2 regions of the Streptomyces sp. NPDC085900 genome follow, and region 2 is predicted to be linked to the other one. Evidence: riboswitches for the same ligand, from Rfam matches in the RefSeq annotation. Region 2 holds a riboswitch; the other holds the start of a gene.
The links. A riboswitch is a leader RNA that binds a small molecule or an ion and turns the genes downstream of it on or off. The one in region 2 is predicted to bind glycine.
Positions count from the first base shown of each region.

Region 1: linked by a shared signal. The riboswitch ahead of gcvT (glycine cleavage system aminomethyltransferase GcvT) and the one ahead of gcvP (aminomethyl-transferring glycine dehydrogenase) in region 2 are both predicted to bind glycine.

Region 1 is NZ_JBITSP010000010.1:338,357-345,700, forward strand. Features, by position in the region: gene ACIGDI_RS31615 (ABC transporter substrate-binding protein) at 1-232, opposite strand, end outside; gene ACIGDI_RS31620 (ABC transporter permease) at 301-1,308, opposite strand; gene ACIGDI_RS31625 (enhanced serine sensitivity protein SseB C-terminal domain-containing protein) at 1,648-2,412, opposite strand; gene ACIGDI_RS31630 (enhanced serine sensitivity protein SseB) at 2,547-3,338, opposite strand; gene ACIGDI_RS31635 (AAA family ATPase) at 4,372-5,040, opposite strand; glycine riboswitch at 5,218-5,319, shown strand; gene gcvT (glycine cleavage system aminomethyltransferase GcvT) at 5,488-6,606, shown strand; gene gcvH (glycine cleavage system protein GcvH) at 6,726-7,103, shown strand; gene glyA (serine hydroxymethyltransferase) at 7,118-7,344, shown strand, end outside.
Region 2 is NZ_JBITSP010000002.1:6,931-14,274, reverse strand. Features, by position in the region: gene ACIGDI_RS04785 (molybdopterin-binding protein) at 1-198, shown strand, start outside; gene gcvP (aminomethyl-transferring glycine dehydrogenase) at 282-3,167, opposite strand; glycine riboswitch at 3,346-3,441, opposite strand; gene ACIGDI_RS04775 (PRC-barrel domain-containing protein) at 3,555-3,932, shown strand; gene ACIGDI_RS04770 (DNA polymerase IV) at 3,951-5,318, opposite strand; gene ACIGDI_RS04765 (MerR family transcriptional regulator) at 5,387-6,070, opposite strand; gene ACIGDI_RS04760 (bifunctional nuclease family protein) at 6,333-6,806, opposite strand; gene ACIGDI_RS04755 (MerR family transcriptional regulator) at 6,892-7,344, opposite strand, start outside.

The DNA of each region.
Region 1 (7,344 bases), on a different contig from region 2:
TGGTGTCCCAGAAGTCGGCGTCCTGGGTGCTGACGAACTTCAGGGTGCCGCCCTTCTTGACCTGCGAGGCCTGGGCGACCTTGTTGTTCGCGGCGTCGAAGCCGGCTGCGCCGGACGACGAGCCCCCCTTGTCGTTGCCGCCGCCGCACGCTGCCAAGGTCAGCAGCCCGGCGACCGCGGCAGCAGCGGCCAACGCCTGCTTGCGCCGCCCTGAGGTGCGTTGGGTAGTCACGATCTCGGATCCTCCGGATTTGATGAGAGACCCCGTGCTGGTGCCACGGGACGCTTGCGGTGGGGCGGTCAGCGGGAACCCTTCGGGTCCAGCGCGTCCCGCACGCCGTCACCGAAGAGGTTGAAGGCCAGAACGGTGATGAAGATCGCTACGCCCGGGACGATCATGTACATCGGGTCCGAGTCGTAGTAGTCGATCGCGGTCGACAGCATCTGTCCCCACGAGGACGTGGGCGGCTTGACGCCCACACCCAGGAAGCTGAGTGCCGCCTCGGTGAGGATGTTGGTCGGGATCATCATCGTCGTGTAGACGATGATCGGTGCGACGAGGTTGGGCAGCAGTTCCTTGAACAGGATGTAGAACCGCCCGGCTCCCAGGGACCGTGCCGCCTCGACGTACTCCCGCTCACGCATCGAGAGCGTCTGGCCGCGCACCACTCGCCCGATGTAGGGCCAGCCGAAGAAGCCGATGACCAGGATCATCACGAACACACGGACGCTGGAGCCGGTCAGCCCCAGCATCTCGTTGGGCATGACGGAGACCAGCGCGATGATGAACAGCAGCTGCGGGAAGGCCAGCAGGCCGTCCATGACACGGCTGATGACCGAGTCGACCCAGCCGCCGAAGAAGCCGGCCAGGATGCCCAGGATCGTGCCGAGTACGACGGCGACGATCGCGGACAGGAAGCCGACGAGGAGCGAGATCCGGGCGCCGTAGAGGACCCGGGCGAAGATGTCGCGGCCGTTGACCGGCTCGACACCGAGCCAGTGCTCCCCGCTGATGCCGCCGAGGGACCCCTTGGGCGTGCTGAACAGGGGGTCGATCAGGCTCTCGTGGTAGGCGTCGGGGTCCTGACCGTACGCGTGGGCGATCAGGGGGGCGAAGAGCGCGACCAGGATGAGGAGGAGCACGACGACGCCGCCCGACAGGGCGAGCTTGTCCCGCTTCAGGCGCTCCCAGGCGATCCGGCCCAGGGAACGACCCTGTACGGCCTTGGCGCCGGCTGTGGCAACCGCTGCTTCCTCGGCCGCGCTCGGGGCCGCTTCCGCAGTCGGCTCGTGCAATGGTGCCGTCATCTGGCAGGGACCCCTCTTCGATTCAACCGGCGGTGGCCGGCCCGCACTTGCCGCTGTGGCGGCGTGATCAGCCGTCGTACACGGGGACGAAGTCCCCTGGAGCGGGAGTCTTCAACGCTTTGGCGATCTGTTGCCAGACTTGGCGGTGAATGGATGCGTAAACGTGATGCGGGCTGGTGGGTTCCGTTATCCGGACAGTGGGTAACGGGGGCCGGACGGGAATTTTTTCGGACATTTGGTTTACAAGTGGATCAGTCGGCTGTATCTACGCGCGAAGAACGTCTTCTCCGGTCTGAACCAAAGCCGCGCGTCTCAGTCCGTGTCGCTCCAAGCGGACACTCAGTACCCGCCCCGCACCGGGGGGTAGCCGTAGCCCGCCGCGGGCGCCTGGGCGGGGGCGGCCGCGGGGGCGTGGGCCTCGCGGTCGTAGAAGGGGCGGGCACTGGCGCGCATCCACAGCGCGACCGGGTCGTAGTCGTCGGACATCGCCACGGTCGACACCGGCAGCCCGTCGGGTACGGCGCCGACGGACTGCTGCATCATCGCGCGGACGGAGTCGACGGCGCCGGGGCTGGTGTCGTACACGTCCAGGCCGATGGCGAGGTACGGCGCGCCGAGCGCCGGCTGCACCCACGCGCGGCGCAGAGAGCGTACGGCGGGGGTGCGGTGGGCGTTCTGCGCGAGGAGGGCGTAGAACTGCGGGATCTCGATGGCGGGCTCCGACAGCCGGAGCGGCCCGGCCGGCTGGCGCTCCAGGCCGGTGGCGACCCGGCGCAGGTCCAGCCACGGGATGCCGACGCCGCCGCCGGGGGCGTGCGGGTTGAGCCAGAGGCCGAAGTGGTCGGGGTAGAGGGTGCGGGCCACGTCGAGGCCGTCCACCACCTCGTACGACCTGTTCCAGCCGCTGGCGCTCAGTTCCTGGGCCGAGGTGACGCAGGGGGCGTAGCCGTAGCCGTCGACCTCCATGTTCCCGTACTGGGCGTCCGGCGAGCCGGCCTGGCCGTGCCACAGGAGCATCCAGATCTGACCCGAGCCGGGGGTCGCGAGGGCGCGGAGGAGTGCCTCGTAGGCGTCGTAGCGCCCGGGCGTCACCTGGCGCAGCATGTGCTCGACGCTGCCGCTGAGGCTCGCGCTCACCTGTCGTACCGCCCCTTCGAGAAGTTGCCCCGCATTGAGTGACAGCTTAAGCGCCCGGTGGCTCCGGACCCGTGGTGCGTAGGGCGTCGCCGCCGCGCGGTCTAGAGGTGGTCCCTCGTGTAGAAAGGCCGCACCTGGTCCCTCATCCACACCGCGACCGGGTCGTCGGTGACGTCCAGGAGGACCAGGTTCACCGGCCACTGGGTGGGGATCCGGGTCACCGCTCTCTCCAGGGCCTGCAGCGGGAGGGCCCTGAGGTCGCCCTCCCACTGGGAGAGTTCCACGCCGACGAACATCACCGGGTCGGCCGTCTCCACGGCAGCGAGGCAGCGGCGGGCCGTGACGACCACGCCCGTCTCCGCGAACTCCGCCGAGGCCGCGGCCAGGAAGTCGATCGGGTCGTCCTGCCAGTCCGGTTCGTAGAGCTTGACCCGGCCGCCGGCGGCGGGGCCGTCGAGGGGCGTGCGGCCCACGCGGCACAGCTCGGCGACCGCGGCGGGCGGCAGGGGGATGCCGACCACGCCGTCGGGGTTGACGATCAGGCCCACCTGCGGGGGCAGGCCGCGGGCGAAGTCGACGGCCGGGGCGATCGTGTACGCCATGTGGCTGCCGACGACCTGCCGGAACTGTTCCTCGGAGCTGAAGACCGGGACGAAGGCCTGGCCCTCCAGCTCCACCGTGGGCAGGTCGACGGGGCCGGTCTCCGCGCCGCCGTTGGGCAGCGGGATCCACAGGTAGCTGCGGCCCAGCACCTCGATGATCCGGCCGCCGGCGGAGGGCACGCCGAGGGAGGCCGACAACACCTCCTCCAGCTCGTTGCCGGGCCAACCGCCGTGCGGATGGGGGTGCGCCTGCGTGGGAAAGTCCGCGGGGAGATCCGCTGGGAAGTCCATCTGTCTACGACCGCCTGCTGAGAACCACTGCTGAGGCTGGCAAGGCTAGCGGGTACGACCGACACGGGGCCCTGCTCGAGCACGGGGCGACTTCTGCCCGGTGGCGCGGGCGTGCCACGACGCACGCGACGGGGCGAGCCTCGCGGCAGGGTGCGAGCGGGTGCGAGCGTCTGGGCCGCGGCCGTCGCTGAGCCGACAGCGGCCCCCTCTGCACACGGGCCGACTCGCGCTCGACGGCACGCCGCTACGCGCAGCCGGGCGAGCCTTGCGGCGGGACCACCGGTGGGGCGGGGGCGGGGTGCGAGCCGGGCACGAGCGCCGGGGCCGAGGCCGACGCTGAGGCGACAGCCGCCCCCTGCGAGCACGGGCCGACTCACGCCCGGTGGCGCGGGCCTCGCGGCGGGGCTGTCGGTGGAGCGGGGGCGGGGTGCGAAACGGGCACGAGCCCCTGGGCGAGGCCGTCGCCGAGCCGGCAGCAGCCCCTCTCCGCGCACGCGCCGATTCACGCGCAGTGGTGCGGGCGGACCACGACGCGCCCGGCGAGGCGGTTCTCGTGGCGGGCCGCCAGTGGGGGGGGCCGGTTGCGAGACGGGCGCGGGTGCCTGGACCGAGGCCGTCGCTGAGCCGACAGCGGGCCCTCCCCGCGCACGGGCCGACTCGCGCTCGGGGGCGCGCCGCGACGCGCAGGCGGGTGAGTCTGGCGGCGGGGGCCGCCGGTGGGGGGCGGGCCCCGAGACGGGCCCGAGCCCCTCGGCCGAGGCCGTCCCCGAGCCGACAGCGGCCCCGGCCGCGCACGCGCCTACTCACGCCCAGCGGCGCGGGCGCGGCGGGGCCGCCGGTGGGGCGGGGGCGGGGTGCGAGCCGGGCACGAGCGCCGGGGCCGAGGCCGTCACTGAGCCCCTCCGCGCACGCGCCGACTCCCGCTCGGGGGCGCGCCGCGACGCGCGCGGCGGGGCCGCCGGTGGGGGGCGGGTTGCGAGCCGCGCGCGAGCCCCCAGGCCGAGGCCCCCCGAGCCCGCAGCGACGCCGCCGGTCAGGCGGTGAACGTGATTCTCGTGAGGGTGTCCGCTGCGGGGCGGTCCAGGAGGAGGGCTGTGGTGACGCCCGTGGGGAGGTCGCCGCGTTCGACGGAGCGGATCAGGCGGGCGGCCGCGGTGCGGTGGCGCAGGAAGGCGTAGCGGGAGACGCCCCGGCCGCGCTCGCGCTGGCCCTCCAGCGCAGTGCGCGGGGTGACGTCCAGGAGGAGCAGGTGCAGGGCACCGCCCCGGCGGCGGGCCTCGCGGGCCAGCCAGTCGCGGACCCAGGCCTGGGTGCCGCAGTCGTGCACGACGACGCCCTTCCCCTGCCGCAGGGCGCGGCGCAGGCCGGCGAAGTGGGCGAGGCGGACCAGCGGGCGGTAGACCGCGTACGGCAGCAGGCGCGGGGCGCGGGCCTCCCAGCGGTCCCGGGTGTCCTGGGAGTCGACGCGTACGCCCCGCACCGCGCGGCTCATCAGCGTGGACTTGCCGCTGCCGGGCAGGCCGGTGACGACGACGACGTCACGGGGGCCGAAGAGCAGGGCGTGCGGACTGCGGCCCGAGCGGTCACGGAGGTCTCGGACGACCCGCGCCGGTCCCTCGCCGCACCGCTCGCGGGCCGGGGCCGCGGGCTGCTCGGGCAGCGTGACCGCCGAGGTCGTGGCGTACACCGTGGTCCTGTTCACCGTGATCGTCCTTCCTGCGGGGCCAGGAAAGCTTCTCCCCACTGTTTGTAAAGGGAAGGTAATGCAGGATCTCTCGCGGTTCGGTTCTTTTCCCGCCACAGGCCTGTTACAGATGCGGCCTGCCACGGGCCGGGCGGGGCGTGCAATGATGTGCGCGCCAACTGCATACCGGCCGTTTGAATCCGCGCGGGAGAGTCCCCAGTACGTCTGCGTCGCTGGGGCGCCGAAGGAGCAAGTCCCTCCCTTGAATCTCTCAGGCCCCGTTACCGCGCGGGCGAGGCACATCTGAAAAGCGGGCCGCCGTCCTCGGCGGTCCCACCCACGGTGCAAGCCATGCCGTCCGCGGTCATGGCGAACCTCTCAGGTTCCGATGACAGATGGGGAGGAACGACCTCGCCCGTCATGACCTCGTCCGTCATGTTCAACGCCCTGGGAGACGACCGTCCGATGAGCAGTACCGAAATCCGCCGTACCGCGCTCGATGCCCTGCATCGCTCGCTGGGCGCGACGATGACCGACTTCGCCGGCTGGGACATGCCCCTGCGCTACGGCTCCGAGCGCGACGAGCACCTCGCCGTGCGGACGAAGGCGGGCCTCTTCGACCTCTCCCACATGGGCGAGATCACCGTGACCGGCCCGCAGGCGGCCGCCCTGCTGAACCACGCCCTGGTGGGCAACATCGCCTCGGTCGGCGTGGGCCGCGCCCGCTACACCATGATCTGCCGGGCCGACGGCGGCATCCTGGACGACCTGATCGTCTACCGGCTCGCGGAGACCGAGTACATGGTCGTCGCCAACGCCTCCAACGCCCAGGTGGTCCTGGACGCCCTCACCGAGCGGGCCGCGGGCTTCGACGCCGAGGTGCGCGACGACCGGGACGCCTACGCGCTGCTCGCCGTGCAGGGCCCCGAGTCCCCCGGCATCCTCGCCTCCCTCACCGACGCCGACCTCGACGGCCTGAAGTACTACGCCGGCCTGCCGGGCACGGTCGCCGGCGTCCCGGCGCTCATCGCGCGCACCGGCTACACCGGCGAGGACGGCTTCGAGCTCTTCGTACGGCCGGAACACGCCGTCGAGCTGTGGCAGGCGCTGACCAAGGCCGGCGAGGGCGCCGGGCTCGTCCCCTGCGGACTGTCCTGCCGGGACACGCTGCGCCTGGAGGCGGGTATGCCGCTGTACGGGCACGAGCTGAGCACCGCGCTGACGCCCTTCGACGCCGGCCTGGGCCGGGTGGTGAAGTTCGACAAGGAGGGCGACTTCGTGGGGCGCGAGGCCCTGGAGGCGGCCGCCGCACGCTCGCAGGAGAACCCGCCGCGGGTCCTGGTCGGCCTGGTCGCCGAGGGCCGCCGCGTGCCGCGCGCCGGGTACCCGGTCGTCGCCGGCGGCGAGGTGATCGGCGAGGTCACCTCCGGCGCCCCCTCCCCCACGCTGGGCAAGCCGATCGCCATGGCGTACGTCGACGCGGCGCACGCGGCGCCGGGCACGCCCGGGGTCGGCGTGGACATCCGGGGCAGCCACGAGCCGTACGGGGTCGTGGCACTGCCCTTCTACAAGCGGCAGAAGTAGACACTGGAGCGGGCGGCTTCCCGCACGGACGTGACGCCGAGCACATCCGCCCTGCTCACTCGCGTTTCCAGCAGTCCCCCATTCACCAGCACTCCCGCGCGTACAGGAGAATTCAGGCCATGAGCAACCCCCAGCAGCTGCGCTACAGCAAGGAGCACGAGTGGCTGTCGGCCGCCGAGGACGGCGTCTCGACGGTCGGCATCACCGAGTTCGCGGCCAACGCCCTCGGCGACGTCGTCTACGCCCAGCTTCCCGAGGTGGGCTCCGCCGTGACCGCGGGCGAGACCTGCGGCGAGCTGGAGTCGACCAAGTCGGTCAGCGACCTGTACTCCCCCGTCACCGGTGAGGTCACCGAGATCAACGAGGACGTGGTGAACGACCCGTCCCTGGTCAACTCGGCCCCCTTCGAGGGCGGCTGGCTGTTCAAGGTGCGGGTCACCGAGGAGCCGTCCGACCTGCTCTCCGCCGACGAGTACACCGCCCAGAACGCCGGCTGAGGAGCCGTAGACGCATGTCTGTCCTGAACACGTCCCTGCACGAGCTCGACCCGGAGATCGCGGCCGCGGTCGACGCCGAACTCGGGCGCCAGCAGTCCACCCTCGAGATGATCGCGTCGGAGAACTTCGCTCCGCTGGCGGTCATGGAGGCCCAGGGCTCGGTGCTGACCAACAAGTACGCCGAGGGCTACCCCGGCCGGCGCTACTACGGCGGCTGCGAGCACGTCGACGTCGCCGAGCA
Region 2 (7,344 bases):
TCCATCCGCAACCAGCTGCCCGGGACGGTCACCGGCCTCGCCACCGGCGGCGCCATGGCCTCCGTCAAGGTGGCCGTCCAGGGCGCCGAACTGACGTCCGTCATCACCAAGGACGCCGCACAGGACCTCGGTCTGGCGTCCGGCACCTCGGTCGTCGCCCTGATCAAGGCGACGGAGATCTCGCTCGCCACGGCCTGACGGACAGCACACGCGGCGCCCGCACCCCACGCGAAAGGGCCCCGCCGAAGCGGGGCCCTCCTCCGAACCTGGAGCCTGCCGGCTCAGTCCTCGTACGCGTCCAGCGGCGGGCAGGAGCAGACCAGGTTGCGGTCGCCGAACGCCTGGTCGATCCGGCGCACCGGCGGCCAGTACTTGTCGGCGGCCGAGACCCCGCCCGGGAAGACGGCCTCCGCACGCGAGTAGGCGTGCTCCCACTCCCCGCCCAGCGCGGCGGCGGTGTGCGGGGCGCCCCGCAGCGGGTTGTCGTCCGCCGGCCACTCACCCGCGGCGACCTTCTCGATCTCCGCGCGAATGGCGATCATCGCCTCGCAGAACCGGTCGAGCTCGCCGAGGTCCTCGGACTCGGTCGGCTCGATCATCAGCGTGCCGGCCACCGGGAAGGACATCGTCGGCGCGTGGAAGCCGTAGTCGATGAGCCGCTTGGCGACATCGTCCACGCTCACGCCGGTCGCCTTGGTCAGCGGCCGCAGATCGATGATGCACTCGTGCGCGACCAGCCCACCGGGGCCGGTGTAGAGCACCGGGTAGTGGGGTTCGAGCCGCTTGGCGATGTAGTTGGCGGAGAGCACGGCCACCTGCGTGGCCCGCTTCAGCCCCTCGCCGCCCATGAGCCGGACGTAGGCCCAGGAGATCGGCAGGATGCCCGCCGAGCCCCAGGGCGCGGCGGAGATCGGGCCGACGCCCGTCTCCGGCCCGGCGGCCGGCTGCAGCGGGTGGTTGGGCAGGTACGGCGCCAGGTGCGCGCGCACGCCGACCGGGCCGACGCCCGGACCGCCGCCGCCGTGCGGGATGCAGAAGGTCTTGTGCAGGTTGAGGTGCGAGACGTCGCCGCCGAAGTGACCGGGCTTGGCGAGCCCCACGAGCGCGTTGAGGTTGGCGCCGTCGACGTACACCTGCCCGCCGGCGTCGTGCACCTGCGCGCAGATGTCGGCGACGTGCTCCTCGAACACACCGTGCGTCGACGGGTAGGTGATCATCAGCACCGCCAGCTCGTCGCGGTACTGCTCGATCTTCGCCCGCAGGTCCTCGACGTCGATCTCGCCGTCCCCGGCGGTCTTGACGACGACGACCTTCATGCCCGCCATGACGGCGCTGGCCGCGTTCGTGCCGTGCGCGGACGACGGGATGAGGCAGACGGTCCGCTGCTCGTCCCCGTTGGCCCGGTGGTAGCCGCGGACGGCGAGCAGACCGGCCAGTTCGCCCTGTGACCCGGCGTTGGGCTGCAACGACACCTTGTCGTACCCGGTGACCTCGGCCAGCCGCTCCTCCAGCTCGCGGATGAGCGTCAGGTAGCCCTGGGCCTGCTCGGCGGGCGCGAAGGGGTGCATCTGCCCGAACTCGGGCCAGGTGACCGGCTCCATCTCGGTCGTCGCGTTGAGCTTCATGGTGCAGGAGCCCAGCGGGATCATGCCGCGGTCGAGCGCGTAGTCCCGGTCGGCGAGGCGGCGCAGGTAGCGCAGCATCGCGGTCTCGGAGCGGTGCTGGTGGAAGACGGGGTGGGTGAGGAAGTCGTCGTCGCGCAGCAGTTCCTGCGGCAGCGTCTCCTCGACGACGGCGTCCAGCGCCTCGATGTCGCCCTTGACCCCGAAGGCGCTCCACACGGCGCTCAGCTGGGCCCGGCCGGTGGTCTCGTCGCAGGCCATAGAGACGTGGTCGGCGTCGACGAACCGCAGGTTGACGCCGTTGTCCCGGGCGGCGGCGACGATCTCGGCCGCCTGCCCGGGGACGCGCGTGGTCAGGGTGTCGAAGTAGGCGCCATGCACGACCTCGACCCCGCCGGCCCGCAGCCCCTCGGCCAGGATGGCGGCGTACCGGTGGGTGCGCCGCGCGATGCCCTTCAGGCCCTCCGGCCCGTGGTAGACGGCGTACATGCCGGCCATGACGGCGAGCAGCACCTGGGCCGTACAGATGTTGCTGGTGGCCTTCTCACGGCGGATGTGCTGCTCACGGGTCTGCAGCGCCAGCCGGTAGGCCTTGTGCCCGTCCGCGTCCACGGACACGCCGACGAGCCGCCCGGGCAGGCTGCGCGCGAACTTCTCCTGTACGGCCATGTAGCCGGCGTGCGGTCCGCCGAAGCCCATCGGCACACCGAAGCGCTGCGTCGTACCGACGGCGATGTCCGCGCCGAGCTCGCCGGGCGACTTCAGCAGCGTCAGTGCGAGCAGGTCGGCGGCCACGGTGACGAGCGCGCCGAGCTCGTGCGCCTGGTCGATGACCCGCTTGATGTCGCTCACGGCACCGGAGGCGCCGGGGTACTGCACCAGTACGCCGTTGATCTCGCGTCCGGCGAGGTCGGCCGGAATGCCGTCCCGCAGGTCGGCGACCACGACCTCCACGCCCGCCGGCTCGGCACGGGTCTCGATGACCGCGATGGTCTGCGGCAGCGCGTCCGCGTCGACGAGGAAGAGCCCCTTCTTGTTCTTCCCCATACGCCGGGAGAGCGCCATGGCCTCGGCGGCCGCCGTCCCCTCGTCGAGCAGGGAGGCACCGGAGGTGGGCAGGCCGGTGAGGTCGGCGACCACGGTCTGGAAGTTGAGCAGGGCCTCCAGCCGGCCCTGCGAGATCTCCGGCTGGTACGGCGTGTACGCCGTGTACCAGGCGGGGTTCTCCATCACGTTCCGCAGGATGACCGGCGGCGTGAAGGTGCCGTAGTACCCGAGCCCGATCATGGAGTCGAGGACCTGGTTGTGGTCGGCGAGCGAACGCAGCTCGGCGAGCACCTCGGCCTCGGTCCGCGCGCCCGGCAGATCGAGCGCGTCGGCGTTCTTGATCACGTCCGGTACCGCGGCGGCGGTCAGCTCGTCCAGCGAGCCGTACCCGACCTGCGCGAGCATCTTCGCCCGCGCCTCGTGGTCGGGGCCGATGTGGCGCTGCTCGAAGGGGATTCCCTGTTCGAGCTCGGAGAGCGGAATGCGGTGGGCGGTCATTGCGGAGGCCTCCTGGTCTGACACACGACCTTCGAGGGGCACCACGGCGCGGGTACCCGGACGGCCTCCCCCTCTGTCATCTCAACCTGAGAGCTTCACCGGATCGCCCAGGGGCGCCCGGTTTTCACCGTCGGTGAGAGCGGAAGCCGTCGACACCCGCCCTGCTTTCCAGAGTGACCTCGTCCGTGCGGTACGTGAGCCTGAGAGATTCCGGGGAGGATTTGCTCCTTCGGCGCCTCCGGAGTTCTCCGGAGGACTCTCCCGCACGGGGTCAGCAGCCAGTGCCAGCGTACCAGCGGGCACAACACAGGGGTCTTTCGAGTGGCCGCCCGTCCCGTTGTGCTCTTTTGTAGTGCTTAGGACGAGTTGCGAGCAACAGGAGGGCACGTGCAGACCGACATCGATCCGCGCAACCTGATCGGCCGCAAGGCGTTCGACCGCAACGGCACCAAGATCGGTACCGTCGACGAGGTCTACCTGGACGACGCGACCGGCGTGCCCGAGTGGGCGGCGATACGCACCGGTCTGTTCTCCCGCGACGCCTTCGTCCCCCTGGAACCGAGCGAACTGGTCGAGGGCACTCTCCACATCCCCTTCGAGCGCTCCCTCATCAAGGACGCCCCCGACTTCGGTGTGGGCCGCCACCTCTCCCCCGAACAGGAACTGCAGCTCTACCACCACTACGGCCTGGACGTGGCACCCCCGCCGTCCTTCCCGGACCGCAGCTTCGGCAAGCTCGCGGGAACGGAGGACGCGGACGCCTAGGGCCGACCGCGTACCCGGTCACGCGCCGACCCCCTCGACGGAGACCCCCGCCGCCCCCTCGACCAAAGGCAGCGGATCGGCCGGCTCCAGGTCGGGATCGTCGACCCGGAACGTCCGCACCCGCCCCGGCTCCGACCCGGGTGTCTCGAAGCGCACGGTCACCCTGCCCAGCCCGCTCCCCTGCACCCACCCGTGCCCGAACTCGGCATGCCGCACGTCGTGCCCCGCGGGCCACCGGCGCTCGACGACCACCTGCTGCTCCTCGACCGCCTCCTCGACCCCCTCCTCCGCCACCTGCTCGGCCGCCCCTTCCCCGGCCGCCTGGGCGAACAGGTCCTCCTGTGTGTAGTCGGCCAGTCCGCTGACCCCGACCCCCAGCAACCGCACACCCCCCGTCGTGTCCACGGAGTCCAGCAACCGCGCGGCGGCCTCCCGCACCACCGCCGGATCGTCGGTCGGCCCCCGCAGCGTCTCCGACCGGGTCAGGGTGGAGAAGTCGTACCGCCGCACCTTCAGCACGATGGTCCGCCCCGACAGCCCCGCCGCCCGCAGCCGCCGCACACACCGGTCGGCGAGTCGCTGCACCTCCAGCCCCACCCGCAGCCGGTCATGGATGTCCACGTCGTACGTGTCCTCGACGGACACCGACTTCGCCTCGCGCTCGGCCACCACGGGCCGATCGTCGTGAGCCAGCGCCATGGCGTGCAGCGCGTGCCCGTGCGCCTTGCCCAGCAGCCGTACGAGCTCGTCCTCCCCGGCCTCGGCGAGGTCGTCGACCGTGGTGATCCCGGCCCGCCGCAGATGGTCCCCCGTCGCCGGCCCGACCCCCGGCAGGGTCCGCACCGACATCGGCCCGAGCATCGCCCGCTCGGTCCCCGGCTCGATCAGCACCAGCCCGTCCGGCTTGGCCTCCTCGGAGGCGATCTTCGCGAGCATCTTGGACGCCGCGAGTCCCACGGACCCGGTGAGCCCCGTGACGGTCCGTATGTCGGCCCGCAGCTTCTCCCCCACCAGCCGCGCCGAGACCGCGTCCCAGGCCACCCCACCGGCCTCCAGGTCCACGAACGCCTCGTCCAGGCTCAACGGCTCCACCAGGGGCGACAGGGCGTGCAGGAGCCCCATGACCTGCACGCTGATCGCCCGGTAGAAGCCGAACCGGGGCACCAGATACGCGGCGTTCGGCGCCAGCCGCCGCGCCTGGGCCATCGGCATCGCGGACCGCACCCCGAACACCCGCGCCTCGTACGAGGCCGTCGCCACGACCCCGCGCGGCCCCAGTCCGCCCACGACCACGGCCTTCCCGCGCAGACTCGGCTTGGACCCCTGCTCCGCCGAGGCGTAGAAGGCATCCATGTCGAGATGCAGGATCGTGGGCGCGTTTCTCACAACTCCGATGCTGCCCTACGCCACTGACAATGCCCCCGTGCGACGGCCGGACTGCCGTCGCTCCCGCCTCAGACGGCCCGGTTGCGCCGCCGCGCCAGCTCGTCGGCCGGGTTGGGCCCCACCAGGGTCTCGCCGGTGTCGATCCGCTCGCCGTGCAGCTGGGACAGCGCGCTCTCTACGTCCCGCCAGACCACCCCGACGGCGATCCCGAAGATGCCCTGGCCGCCCTGGAGCAGTGCGTGGACCTCGTCCGGCGAGGTGCACTCGTAGACCGTGGCGCCGTCGCTCATCAGCGTCATGCGCTCCAGGTCCCGAAACCCGCTCTCCCGCAGGTGCTGCACCGCGCTGCGGATGTTCTGCAGCGACACACCGGTGTCCAGGAACCGCTTCACGATCTTCAGGACGACGACGTCCCGAAAGCTGTAGAGCCGCTGCGTCCCCGAGCCGTACGCGGGCCGCACGCTCGGCTCGACGAGCCCCGTGCGCGCCCAGTAGTCCAGTTGCCGATAGGTGATGCCGGCGGCCGCGCAGGCCGTCGGCCCGCGGTAGCCGATCTGCTCGGACGCCATGGACGCCGCCCCTCCGCTGGTCGGCACGGCCGCAGGTCGCTGCGGAACGTGATCGGCCGCGCTGCCGTGATGGGGGTCCCCCCAACTCGCACGCAGCTGAGAGCTCGGGGGAGGGTACGATCCGCTGTCCTCCGGACCTCGTCCGGGGGCACCCCCAGCCGTACCGTCGCCGCTGCTTCTCACGCCGACCTCCGTCCTTGACCTGCCTCCTCGACGGTAGGCAGCCACCAGGGGTGCGTCAACGACCGCCACACTCGGCACGCCGAGTGATAATCACCCTGAGAGTGGTTTACCGTGCCCCACCGCGGGGAAAGGCTAGCCGAATGAGCTCGGAGCGAGCCGCAGGACGCTCGCACTGGCCGCCGGCAAATGCGGGCATTTGAGCCGTGATCGCCTGCGAACCGGCCGCTGACGGACCACCGGTGTCCGCCGGGCCGGCCTCGCCTCACTGGCTGCTGGTTCCGAAGTCCTCCGGCGAGATCTGGTCGAGGAACTCGCGGAACTTCTCCACCTCGTCCTCCTGCTCGTCCGGAATCGCGATGCCCGCGTCGTCGAGCACGCCGTCGCTGCCGTAGATCGGCGTTCCGGTGCGCAGCGCCAGCGCTATGGCGTCGGACGGACGGGCGCTCACCTCGACTCCGCTGGCGAACACCAGCTCCGCGTAGAAGACGCCCTCACGCAGGTCGGTGATGCGCACTTCGGTGAGCTCCTGGCCGACGGCCTCCAGCACGTCCTTGAACAGGTCGTGGGTCAGCGGTCGCGCGGGGGCCATGCCCTGCTGGGCGAAGGCGATCGCCGTCGCCTCCCCGGGCCCGATCCAGATGGGGAGGTAGCGGTCGCCTCCCACTTCACGCAGGAGCACGATCGGTTGGTTGGAGGGCATTTCGACCCGGACACCTACGACATCGAGCTCGTTCACACAGCAACCCTAGGACGTGCCCGGGACGTTTGGGTAGTCGGGCAGGAAACGGGGGGACGATCCGGCCCCGCGACGCAGGCCCGGCTCAGGGCAGTCGCACACCGAGCGCGGTCTGCACGAGAGCCGCGTGCAGCCTCACCGTGAGCGCCGCCAGCTCCTTCGTGCGGGCCTCCGCGTGGGCCCTGGTCTGCGGATTGCGGTGCCGCTTCAGCGGGGCCACCACCTGGTCCACGAGCCCCGCCTCGCGGTCGGCGGCGGCCTTCATGGCCCTCAGGTGCCGCGGCTCGATCCCGAACCGCCCCAGCTCCACGACGAGCGAGGCGACGGTGACCGCCTCCGCGTCGTACGACCCGTCCGGCATTGGAGTGAGCAGACCGTAGGACTCCCACTCCTTGAGCTGCTCCTCACCGATCTCGGCGGCGGCGAGCAGCTCGTCCTTTCCGATCCTGGCGGCCGTCGGCCCCTCGAGGGGCTCCAGGACGACCTCACCGTCCCGCTGGCGGCCCACCGCGGGCAGCGCCACGGCCTCGCCGCGCTC